DNA from 2 places in the Flavobacterium sp. FPG59 genome. Region 1 is predicted to be linked to the other one. Evidence: riboswitches for the same ligand, from Rfam matches in the RefSeq annotation. Region 1 holds a riboswitch; the other holds the start of a gene.
What was found. A riboswitch is a leader RNA that binds a small molecule or an ion and turns the genes downstream of it on or off. The one in region 1 is predicted to bind S-adenosylmethionine.

Region 1 (6,284 bases):
GAAATCACCGAGACGCTCAAAGCAAAGTAAGCACAAGACACCATCTCAAGCTCATAGAAAAAAGCTAAGATGTAATAGTTCTTAATAATCAGTTTCTGTTTTTTTAACTAAATAGAATAGTGATATTTGTACTCAATTAAAATTAAAAGGATTGAGCGCCTAGTTTCAATACAATAACATAGATAAACACAATTAACAATTTCCATAACAGCCTACAATTACAATTGGAAGCAAAACAAAGGATACTAAATTAAATCAAAATGATTAAAACAGACATACTCATTATTGGCGCGGGGCCAACAGGCTTATTTGCAGTTTTTGAAGCAGGATTATTAAAATTAAAATGCCATATATTAGATGCTTTGCCACAAGCAGGTGGTCAGTTATCAGAGTTATATCCTAAAAAGCCTATTTATGATATTCCTGGATTTCCAGAAGTATTGGCGGGCGATTTGGTAGATAATTTGATGGAGCAAATCAAGCAGTTTGAACCAGGATTTACCTTGGGTGAACGTGCCGAAACCATCGAAAAACAAGAAGACGGAACATTTATTGTGACTTCAAACAAAGGCAAGAAATTCCATGCGCCAGTTATTGCTATTGCTGGTGGATTAGGTAGTTTTGAACCAAGAAAACCATTGATCGAGGACATCGAATTTTACGAAGACAAAGGAATTAAATACTTCATTAAAAATCCAGAGAAATTCCGTGACAAGCGCGTAGTTATCGCTGGAGGTGGCGATTCGGCTCTAGATTGGAGTATCTTTTTGTCAAATGTAGCTTCAGAAGTGACTTTGATTCACCGTCGCAACGAGTTTCGTGGTGCTTTAGACTCGGTAGAAAAAGTGCAAGAGCTTAAGTCTTCAGGTAAAATTAAAATGATTACACCAGGTGAAGTAGTAGGTTTAAAAGGTGCTGAGCATCTTGAGGCAGTTGTTGTCGAGGAAAATGGCGCACAACGTACCATCGAAACTGATTATTTTATTCCGCTTTTTGGTCTTACGCCAAAGTTAGGTCCTATCGGCGACTGGGGATTAGAAATCGAAAAAAACGCCATCAAAGTAAATAACGCCTTAGATTACCAAACTAATATTCCTGGAATTTTCGCCATTGGTGACGTAAATACCTATCCAGGAAAATTAAAATTGATCTTGTGTGGATTCCATGAAGCCACTTTAATGTGTCAAGCGGCCTATCAAATCATTAATCCAGGTAAGCGTTATGTGTTAAAATACACTACCGTTTCTGGTGTAGATGGTTTTGACGGAACTCGTAAAGAAGCTCCAAAAGCGGTTGTAAAAGCAATCGTGTAAATAAAGTTGCAAAGTAAAAAAAGTTCTGAGTTGCTAAGGTTGGTTAAAATCTTAGGAATTCAGAACCTTTTTTTATTTTAAAGTTTTGCAACAAACTAAGCTACAATCTTTAAAAAAAATACTTGCAATTGTTAGCGCTATGTCGTTCCTTTGCACTGTTCCTATATTTATTGAAAGTTATCACGAAAGGCGGAGGGAAAGACCCAATGAAACCTTAGCAACCCTTTATTTTTAAAGAAGGTGCTACATTCTACTTTATACAACCAGTATCAAAGATAGATAACACAAGAATACTTCTACAGTATTTCTCAAACCTTTTCTTGACAACTTATCGAATTTTTTAGAGCAGATAAATGGCGCTTTTCAGTCATTATCGTTCCTGCTGTACGCTATATCTTTTTATTCGCCGAAAAAAGGCGAATAAAAAGGATGCCGCTGCCATCAGGGCTAAAAATAAAAATAGTGAACTTTTGGAAATAGTAATCAAAAGTAAAAATCACAATTTCAAATTGTGATTTACAAGTAATAAAAAGTTATGTCAAGCATTCACGAAGCCATTAAAAAAAACATCCTCATCCTTGATGGAGCTATGGGAACCATGTTGCAACGTTACAATTTCTCCGAAGAAGATTTTAGAGGAGAACGTTTCAAGGATTTTCCACATCCATTAAAAGGAAATAACGATTTATTGTCGCTCACTCAGCCACAAGCCATAAAAGACGTTCACGCTGCTTATTTTGAAGCTGGAGCTGATATTGTTGAAACCAATACCTTCTCAGGAACCACCATCGGTATGGCCGATTACTATCTGGAAGAATATGTGTATGAATTGAACTATGAGTCGGCAAAAATAGCCCGCGAAGTAGCCGATGAATTTACCGCTAAAAATCCAGATAAACCACGTTTTGTAGCGGGTTCCATTGGACCTACAAACAGAACAGCAAGCATGTCACCAGATGTAAACGATCCCGGTTACAGAGCTGTAACTTTTGATGATTTGCGCATTGCGTACAAGCAACAAGTAGAAGCGCTTATGGATGGTGGTTGCGATTTACTTTTGGTAGAAACTATTTTTGATACCCTAAATGCCAAAGCAGCACTTTTTGCCATTGAAGAAGTAAAAGAAGAACGCAATCTTGATATTCCAATCATGGTTTCAGGAACGATAACTGATGCTTCCGGAAGAACACTTTCGGGACAAACGGTTGAGGCTTTCTTAGTTTCGGTGTCGCACATACCGTTGTTGAGTGTAGGATTCAATTGCGCACTTGGTGCCGATTTGCTCAAGCCATATTTACAAACCTTGTCGCAAAACACATCGTTCAACGTATCGGCTCATCCTAATGCAGGTTTACCTAATGCCTTTGGAGAATACGACGAAACCCCAGAACAGATGCAAGCTTTTATCAAAGAATATTTAGACGATAATTTAGTCAATATCATAGGTGGTTGTTGCGGAACGACACCAGCCCACATCAAGTTAATTGCCGAAATCGCCAAGGAATACAAGCCGAGAGTTTCGACTGCGGTGATGTAGTTTTTGGCTGGGTATTGTTTTTTTTAGTGGAAAGAAAAAATACAATTTAGTGGCTAGTTTGTCATTTTGAGGAACGAAGACCCAAGCGATAGCGAACTGTCGAAGCAATCTTTATTATGTGAGCAACTTGTTTAGATTCCACAGCTAGCGCGAGCGTCCCGCTCGTGCACATTATAAACGAGGAAAAAGATTTTTAAGAAAAAGAATAAGCACGAGCAGGACGCTCGCGCTAGTTGCATAAAAGTTCCATAGGAACGACCCATTTTGTAGCAACGGATTTTAATCCGTTGGGATGTAAGAGGAAAATTCATTCCGTTATCAATTAAAAAACGGTGTCGTTTCATTGAAATAAAAAAGGTGTTGTATTGCACAAAACCCGCGTGAGGGATAGCAGTGGAGCTCCTTTTTCTTGAATTGCCTCGGGTTTAAACCCGAGGCAATTCAAGAAAAAGAGCGGGAACGAATAGCCCGACCCGACTTTTTTTTGGAGGGACACGCCCAAAAAAGAATTGAAATAAAATGGTAAGGTTTTGAAAACTTTGCCGCAAATGATATCATAAAAACAACTCAGAACCTAAGCAACTTAGGGTCTAAGTAACTTAAATTAAAATGGCAGAAAAAAGAAGAAACCTAGTATTATCAGGATTGGAGCCCTTAATCATAACACCCGAAAGTGTATTTGTGAATGTGGGGGAACGAACCAATGTGACGGGTTCGCGAAAATTTCTTCGATTGATTAAGGAAGAAAAATACGATGAGGCGCTTGATATTGCGCGTCAGCAAGTAGAAGGTGGAGCACAAATCATCGATATCAATATGGATGAGGGAATGCTCGACGGCGCAAATGCGATGACAAAATTCCTGAATTTGATTGCGGCTGAGCCGGATATTTCGCGTGTGCCGATTATGATTGACAGCTCGAAATGGGAAATCATTGAGGCGGGTTTGAAAGTCGTACAAGGTAAATGTGTTGTAAATTCGATTTCGTTGAAAGAAGGCGAAGAAGCTTTTATTCACCATGCTAAACTGATAAAGCGTTATGGAGCGGCGGTAATTGTGATGGCTTTTGACGAAGTGGGTCAGGCGGATAATTACGAAAGGCGTGTTGAAATTTGTCAACGTTCGTATGATATTTTGGTGGGAATTGGATTTCCGCCACAAGATATCATCTTCGATTTGAATATTTTCCCAGTGGCAACAGGTATGGAAGAGCACCGCTTGAATGCGTTGGATTTCTTTAGAGGGACCAAGTGGGTTCGCGAAAATTTACCACACGCACACATCAGCGGTGGGGTGAGCAACGTTTCGTTTTCGTTTAGAGGGAACGATACGGTTCGTGAGGCTATGCACTCGGTTTTCTTGTACCATGCCATTCAAAACGGAATGACCATGGGGATTGTAAACCCAGAAATGTTGACTATTTATGACGATATTCCAAAGGATTTATTGGAACATGTTGAAGATGTGATTCTGGATCGTCGCGACGATGCGACTGAGCGTTTGCTTGATTTTGCTGAGAATGTAAAAGGTGACGGTACGAAAACCAATGAAGCAGTAGTTCAAGAATGGCGAAATGGAACCGTTCAAGAAAGAATTACACACTCGTTAGTTAAAGGAATTGATGCGTTTATAGAAATAGATGTAGAGGAAGCTAGATTGGCAGCCACAAAACCAATTGAAGTAATCGAAATCAACCTGATGGCGGGAATGAATGTCGTGGGTGATTTGTTTGGTTCGGGTAAAATGTTTTTGCCCCAAGTGGTGAAATCGGCACGTGTAATGAAAAAAGCAGTGGCGTACTTATTGCCTTTTATTGAAGCGGCAAAGCAAGTTGGCGATAAATCTGGTAACGGAAAAATCCTGATGGCTACCGTAAAAGGGGACGTTCACGATATTGGAAAAAATATAGTTTCGGTGGTATTGGCTTGTAACAATTATGAGATTGTGGATTTGGGTGTAATGGTGCCTCCAGAAAAAATTATTGCTGCAGCTATTGAGCACGAAGTAGATATTATTGGATTAAGCGGATTGATCACTCCGTCTTTGGACGAAATGGTGTATCTCGCTAAAGAATTGGATAAAAGAGGACTGAATATTCCCGTAATGATTGGTGGTGCAACAACTTCGCGTGCTCATACTGCTGTGAAAATTGCGCCTCAATACAATTCGACTGTCATTCATGTTAACGATGTCTCTAGAGCGGTAACGGTTGCAGGAAATTTATTGGATCACAACCGAAAAATATATGCTAGCGATATTCGAGCAGAATACGATGCGTTTAGAGAAACATTTTTGAATCGTTCCCGCGACAAGAATTTCTTGACTATTGAGCAAGCTCGTAAAAACAAATTACAATTGGATTGGGATAATTTCACGCCAGTGAAACCTAAAGTGATTGGCAAGCAAATCGTAGAAGTCGATTTAGAAACTTTGGTACCTTATATCGATTGGACGCCGTTTTTTAGAACTTGGGAATTGTTTGGGAAATATCCAGCTATTTTAACTGATGAGGTAGTGGGCGAACAAGCGACTTCGGTTTTTGCTGATGCACAAGCGATGTTAAAAGTTATTTTACAAGAGAAAAAGTTAACAGCAAAAGGTGTTTACGGCATTTTTCCGGCGAATCAAATCAATGATGATGATATTGAGTTGCAACCAATAACCGATAACTCACAACCGATAACTTTTTTAACCCTTCGCCAACAATCTCAGAAAACCAAAGGAGCGCCTAACATCGCTTTATCTGATTTTATAGCGCCAAAAGAAAGTGGGAAAGTCGATTATATGGGAGCCTTTTGTGTAACTACTGGTTTTGGAGTTGACGAGTGGGCGGCTGACTTCGAAAAGGATTTAGATGATTATAATTCGATTATGGTGAAAGCGCTTGCTGATCGTTTTGCAGAAGCTTTTGCTGAATATTTACACGAGAAAGTACGTAAAGAATTTTGGGGTTATGCCGCTGATGAGAATTTATCTACCGAAGATATGATCGATGAGGTGTACAAAGGGATTCGACCAGCACCAGGATATCCAGCTTGTCCGGATCATTTAGAGAAACCAACTATTTGGAAATTATTGAACGTTGAAGAAGAAATAGGAGTAACCTTAACCGAAAGTATGGCGATGTGGCCGGCTTCATCAGTATCAGGTTACTACTTTGGGAATCCAGAAAGCAAGTATTTTGGACTCGGAAAAATTAAAGAAGATCAAGTAATTGACTACGCCAAAAGAAGAAATGTTTCCACTGATGTAGCCATGAAATGGTTGAATCCGAATATCGCTGATTAGGAATTTTGTTTCAAGTTTAAGGTTTCAAGTTACTCGAGAGAACTTTAAACTTTAAACTTGGAACATGAAACAAAAAATAAAATGAAAGTAACACAACATATAGAAAAAGCCAAAGGAGAAACTTTGTTTTCATTTGAAATTATTCC
Region 2 (6,284 bases), on a different contig from region 1:
CTTGCTCTGTCAACACCTTGATTAATATCAACAGATTGTTCGTGAATAGCCGAAAGAATACCGCATGAATTAGCTTCAAACATGTACTCACTTTTTGTGTAACCAATTTTTCGGATGACTTCGCGTGCAATATTTTGCACATCTAAGTATGTATTTGATTTAACCTCACCAGCCAAAATAACTTGACCAGTAGTTACTAAAGTTTCACAAGCTACTTTTGATTCAGCATCAAATGCTAGAAAGTTATCAATTAATGCGTCTGAAATTTGATCTGCAATTTTATCTGGATGTCCTTCGCTCACAGATTCTGACGTAAATAAATAGGCCATAAGTTTTATTATTTTATAAAATTAAGCGAGAAAAAATAATTGCTGAAAAGGTCTAAAGGAGAGTTCCTGCTTTAGCATTTTTTTACTGAAAATTATTCAGTATTCATAATGAATTGATTTCATTATGAAGAGGTTGCAATCAGTTCAAATTTTTCCTCTTGTATTTGGGTGCAAAGGTATGAAACCATTTTGAATTGCATATTAATCTTAACTTTTTTTTACTGTTTTATCTTTCGGAAATATTTTTTAAATTAAAAACAAAATTAGCGACATAAAAATTTTGTACTTTAAAAAACATTTGCGATATTTGATGATCAAAATAGGTAATCATGAAATCAATTATTTGCAATATGTTAAAGGTCGCACAGGAAAATTCCTGAGGGTTGCTTATTGCATAATTTGAACTAAATTATATAGTAAAGCTTCCCAATATTTGGGAAGCTTTTTTTTTGAAATACCACAAAGAATAAAAATTTATGAACACATTAAAATGCCAACAAAAAATGAATGCAATAGCGCCTATTTGTGCTGTTGTGCTATTTGGTATATCGTGACCCCGAAAGGACAAGTTTAAAAACTAAACCCCTTTTGGATTCGTATCTAAAAGGGGTTTGTTGCTTTTAGCACTATTTCAATTATTAAAGAATAAAAAGTAGCATTTGATGAATGTCTTTTTCAAGATTCGGAACAAAAAAGAATAAAAAATACAATAAAAATTAAATCATAGTAAAAACTGGTATTGAAGTTGATACTAAAATGGAAAAATAATCAGTACACAATTAATAACTTAAAATGAACAACAATGAAAAACAACAATTATTTTAGTAAAGCAATCCTTTTAATAAGGCAAGGATTATGGGGGTCAAAAAAAAGTAACACTACTGCTCCAGTGGTAAATGAGCTAGTTCATCCTAGATTTGAGATGGATACAAATGATGATATTGCACTTAAGGCAGTGCCAAATTCATTACTTTTTTTAATGTATTCTAAGGAAAATGATGTCCTTTTTATCTAGTGATTGCAAATGTATTTTAACTTGTGAGGAAATACATTTTAAATTATGGTTGCTGTTTTAACGGAGTTTTGGTCTAAAACGACATATTTCTTTGTTAAAACAGCTTGCTTTTTGCATACTTTTGCGAATACCGCAAAATTAATTCAGTCTAAACTTTGCAGAAAAATTTGCTCAGAATAAAAATTAGTGCTTTATTTGCACTCACAAAGTTCACAACAGTATTGAAATGTTATAAAGAAAGGCAGAGGGATTAGACCCGATGAAGCCTTAGCAACCCTTCGATTTATCGAAGAAGGTGCTGCATTCTACCACGCCTATCGTGGAAAGATAACACTAAGAATTTGTCTAGATAACACCTAGCTTTCTTTCTAATATTTCCAAACACAAGTCCTAATTATAACAGATTTGAAATTGGAAAATAAACCAACAACACTTACAATATACAATTTCACCACGGAGTCAGGTGTAATTTATAATGCTCTAAACTTAAGTTATCAAGTTTTTGGGTTGCCTTTGCATACAGCTCCCATCGTTTTGGTCAATCATGCGCTAACCGGAAATTCACAGGTGGTGGGCGATAACGGTTGGTGGAATGACCTAATTGGCGCCAATAAAACTATCGATACTACAAAATATACCGTACTTGCTTTTAATATTCCTGGAAATGGATTTGATGGATCTGTAATTGAAAATTATAATGATTTTAAAGCAAGAGACATTGCTAGAATTTTTATAAAAGGCATTAATTTGCTTGGGGTTACAAATCTATATGCCATTATCGGAGGTTCTGTGGGTGGCGGAATTGCTTGGGAAATGGTTGCATTAGAACCAACAATTACCCAAAAATTAATCCCTATTGCTACCGATTGGAAAGCGACAGACTGGCTTATTGCCAATTGTTTTTTGCAAGAACAAATTCTGAATAACTCATCTAAACCAATTCAAGATGCGCGCGCGCACGCTATGTTGTGTTACCGAACTCCAGAATCATTTGCCGCAAAATTTCAACGAACTACTAATGAAGAGTTAGCCATTTTTAATGTTGAAAGTTGGTTGTTACATCACGGCGAAAAACTGCAACAGCGTTTTCAATTGGCATCCTACAAAATGATGAATCAATTATTAAAGACCATTGATGTCACTCGCAATAGAACTTCGTTTGAAAACACAATTGAAGCTATAACGGCAGAAATTCACATCATTGCCATCAATTCGGATTTGTTTTTTACGGCCAGTGAAAACAAAACCACTTTTGAGCAATTACAAAAATTAAATAAAAAAGTTAGTTATCAAGAAATAGTTTCCATTCACGGACACGATGCTTTTTTGATAGAATACAAACAATTACACAATTTGCTTCAAGATTTATTCTAAGCTACAAACACACAACACAATGAAAATATTAAAATTTGGAGGTAAATCCTTATCAAATGGTGACGGATTAAATAAGGTGGTTGCCATAATAACAGACAAAGTAAATCAAGGCGAGAAAATTGCAGTTGTGGTTTCGGCACGTGGTAATGCTACGGATGAATTGGAACACATTTTAAACATTGCTTCTCAAAACGGAGATTACAAACCACTTTTTGAAGATTTTAAAAAATACCAGCAAGACGTTTATGATGCTGTTGATTTGTCTGAAGAGTTTATTATTTTAGAAAAATTGTTTGAAGGTGTAAGTCTGATTGGCGATTATAGTAAAAAGATCAAAGACCAAATTTTGTCTAAAGGCGAATTGCTTTCGGCAAAATTACTGACTGCGATCCTTAAAGAAAAAGGAATTCATGCTCGTTTTACCGATACGCGTGAATTGATAAAAACCGATGCTAAATTTGGTGATGCACAACCCTTAGAACAACTTTCGAAGAAAAATGTGGTTGCTTTTTTTAAGCAAAACACGGAAAAGACGGTTAATATAATCACAGGTTTTATTGGTTCTACCACTAATAATGACACTACAACGTTAGGCAGAAACGGGAGTAATTACACCGCTTCGTTGATTGCGAATTATTTAAATGCCGACGAATTACAAAATTACACACACGTTGACGGAATTTATACTGCCAATCCTGATTTAGTTGTTGATGCTAAGAAAATTGATCACTTATCGTTTAATGAGGCGAATGAGATTGCTAATTTTGGAGCGACTATTTTGCACGCCAAAACTATCATTCCGTTATTAGAAAAAAACATTCCGCTTCGAATTTTAAACACTTTCAATCATGATAATAAAGGGACTTTAATTACTTCCAATTCTAATAAGGAAGGAATTAAAACGCTTTCGGTTCTTGAAAATGTGGCTTTGGTCAACCTAGAAGGAAGAGGGTTGCTTGGTAAAACAGGTGTAGATGCTCGAATTTTTAGAGTAATGGGCGACAATAATATTAGTGTGAGTATCATTTCGCAAGGTTCATCAGAGCGTGGAATAGGTTTGGTTGTGGCTGCTGACAAAGCTACTACGGCCATGATTGAATTGGAAAAGGAATTCGAAAATGATTTCTATTCGAAAGATGTCAATAAAATAACTGTTGCTGATGATGTAGCTGTCATCTCCATTATTGGTCAGGATTTAAGCACGTTTCACAAACCTTACACGGCCTTAATCAAGAATAAAATTGTTCCAATTCTCTTCAACAATACGGTGACGGGTAAGAATGTGAGTTTGGTTGTTAAAAAATCACAGTTGCACAAAGCCTTGAATGTAATTCACGGAGAGATTTTTGGTGTAGCCAAGAAAATAAATATTGCTGTTTTCGGTCACGGTTTGGTGGGCGGTACCTTGATTAATCAAATTTTAGAATCGGCAGCAGCCATCGAAAAAAGAAAAGATATTAAATTGAATGTATTTGCCATTGCCAATTCTAAGAATGTACTTTTGAATAAAAATGGAGTGACACCTAACTGGAAAAACGAAATTCAAACCAATGGATTCTCGTATACCATTGATGATGTAATTGCCTACGCAAACGAGCATCATTTAGAGAATTTAATTGCTATTGATAATACTGCAAGCGCTGATTTTGTTACAAATTATATTTCGTTAGTAGAAAATAGTTTCGATTTGATTTCGTCAAACAAAGTAGCCAATACATTAAGTTATAGTTTTTATAAAAAATTACGAAAAGTTCTAGCAGAAAACCAAAAAACGTATCTTTATGAAACCAATGTTGGAGCAGGATTGCCGTTGATTGATACTATTAAATTGTTGCACCTTTCTGGTGAAAACATCACAAAGATTAAAGGGGTCTTCTCGGGAACATTGAGTTATTTGTTCAATAATTTCTCGGCCAAAGACGTACCGTTTAGCGAAATTTTAAAAGAAGCCATCGATAATGGATATACCGAGCCAGATCCAAGAGAGGATTTATGCGGAAATGATGTAGGGCGAAAATTGTTGATTTTGGCTAGAGAACTAGACTTGCAAAATGAATTTGAAGAAATTGCTATTCAAAATTTAATTCCAGAACATTTGCGTAGCGGAGATGTGGGAGAGTTTTTGAATAAATTGACGGAGTTTGATCCTATTTATGCAAAAATAAAAGCCGATCAAAAGCCGAATCACGTGTTGCGTTACATTGGAGAATTATCGGGAGATTTGCAAAATGACAAAGGAAATCTCGAAGTAAAATTAGTTTCAGTGCCATCAGATACGGCTTTGGGCGGATTGAAAGGTTCAGATTCTTTCTTCGAAATTTACACAGAATCGTACGGAGACCGACCAATTGTAATTCAAGGTGCAGGCGCAGGATCAGCGGTAACAGCTAGAGGTGTTTTTGGTGATATTCTAAGGTTGTCTGATAAAGGTTAAGTTGATTGATTTTGAAAAATCACAAAAAAATATAAGGATTTAATTGTAAATCAGAATAATGAGAATTAAAGAGTTTGTAGTGAAAAATGGTTGGAAATCTTTGTTGATAATTCCATTTTTAGGCATTGGTCTCATTACTTTATTTTTTAGTTTAAAAAATATAATCAAAATCCAAGAAGCTAAAGATTGGACTCAAACAGCTGCAAATGTTGAGCAAGTTTATATTGATTCAACTAAAACTTCAAAAGGAACAGAATTATATGAACTTATTGTAAAGTATTCCTATGTATTTAATTCAAAAAAATATTTAGGTGGGAATTTAGCTTTTGGCTATAGTATGAATAATTTTGAAGATCATCAGGATTTATTTAGTAAACTACGAGAAAGTAAAAAAATTATGGTTTACGTTAATCCTAATGACAAGAATGAGTCTGTTATAATACCGAGTATAAATAGCTCGATATTATTTGTTTTGATATTTTCAATTTTATGGAATGCTACAATGATGGGTTCACTTTTAACATTGCTGTATAAAAATATTAAAAAATATATTCAAGTACTTCTGATTTTAATCTGGTTGGGAGGTATTTATTTATTATTGTCAGGCGCTACGAATATTGATATGGAAAGTAGTGTAGTTGTCCTGGAAAAATTTAATTTACAAGCAATTGAAAAATAAGAAATGATAATAATTCTTATGTTCTATTCCTTTTGTAAGAAGGGAGTTGAGGATAAGTAAAATTTATAACAAGATGAAAATAACATTAAACAGAGTAAACGACAATTTCCATTTCGAATTAAAAAACGAAAGAGGGCATTTGGTAAACGTAGATAGCCGTCCTGAATATGGAGGAAATGATATGGGTGCCAGTCCGATGGAATTAGTATTGATGGGCGTTGCAGGGTGTAGCGCCATTGATATGATTTCGATTTTGAAAAAGCAACGTCAAGAAATCACGTCTTTCAAAGCTGAGGTTGAGGGCGAACGCGTACAAGTTGGAGAAGCAAAACCATTTAAAAATATCCATGTGGTGTTTTATTTAGAAGGTGATATCAAGGAAGACAAAGCCGCAAAAGCTGCCCAACTTTCATTTGAAAAATACTGTTCGGTTTCCAAAACATTAGAACCAAC

Region 2: another riboswitch for S-adenosylmethionine. It lies ahead of FPG59_RS04005 (alpha/beta fold hydrolase); the one in region 1 lies ahead of FPG59_RS01950 (homocysteine S-methyltransferase family protein).

What each region holds. Positions count from the first base shown of each region.
Region 1 covers NZ_MTCA01000009.1:4,813-11,096, forward strand. The annotation lists gene FPG59_RS01940 (bifunctional precorrin-2 dehydrogenase/sirohydrochlorin ferrochelatase) at 1-30, shown strand, start outside; gene FPG59_RS01945 (NAD(P)/FAD-dependent oxidoreductase) at 261-1,313, shown strand; SAM riboswitch class I at 1,488-1,599, shown strand; gene FPG59_RS01950 (homocysteine S-methyltransferase family protein) at 1,849-2,850, shown strand; gene metH (methionine synthase) at 3,460-6,138, shown strand; gene metF (methylenetetrahydrofolate reductase [NAD(P)H]) at 6,220-6,284, shown strand, end outside.
Region 2 covers NZ_MTCA01000022.1:15,305-21,588, forward strand. The annotation lists gene metK (methionine adenosyltransferase) at 1-329, opposite strand, end outside; gene FPG59_RS04000 (hypothetical protein) at 1,132-1,344, shown strand; SAM riboswitch class I at 1,571-1,678, shown strand; gene FPG59_RS04005 (alpha/beta fold hydrolase) at 1,756-2,718, shown strand; gene thrA (bifunctional aspartate kinase/homoserine dehydrogenase I) at 2,738-5,152, shown strand; gene FPG59_RS04015 (DUF3592 domain-containing protein) at 5,211-5,831, shown strand; gene FPG59_RS04020 (OsmC family protein) at 5,905-6,284, shown strand, end outside.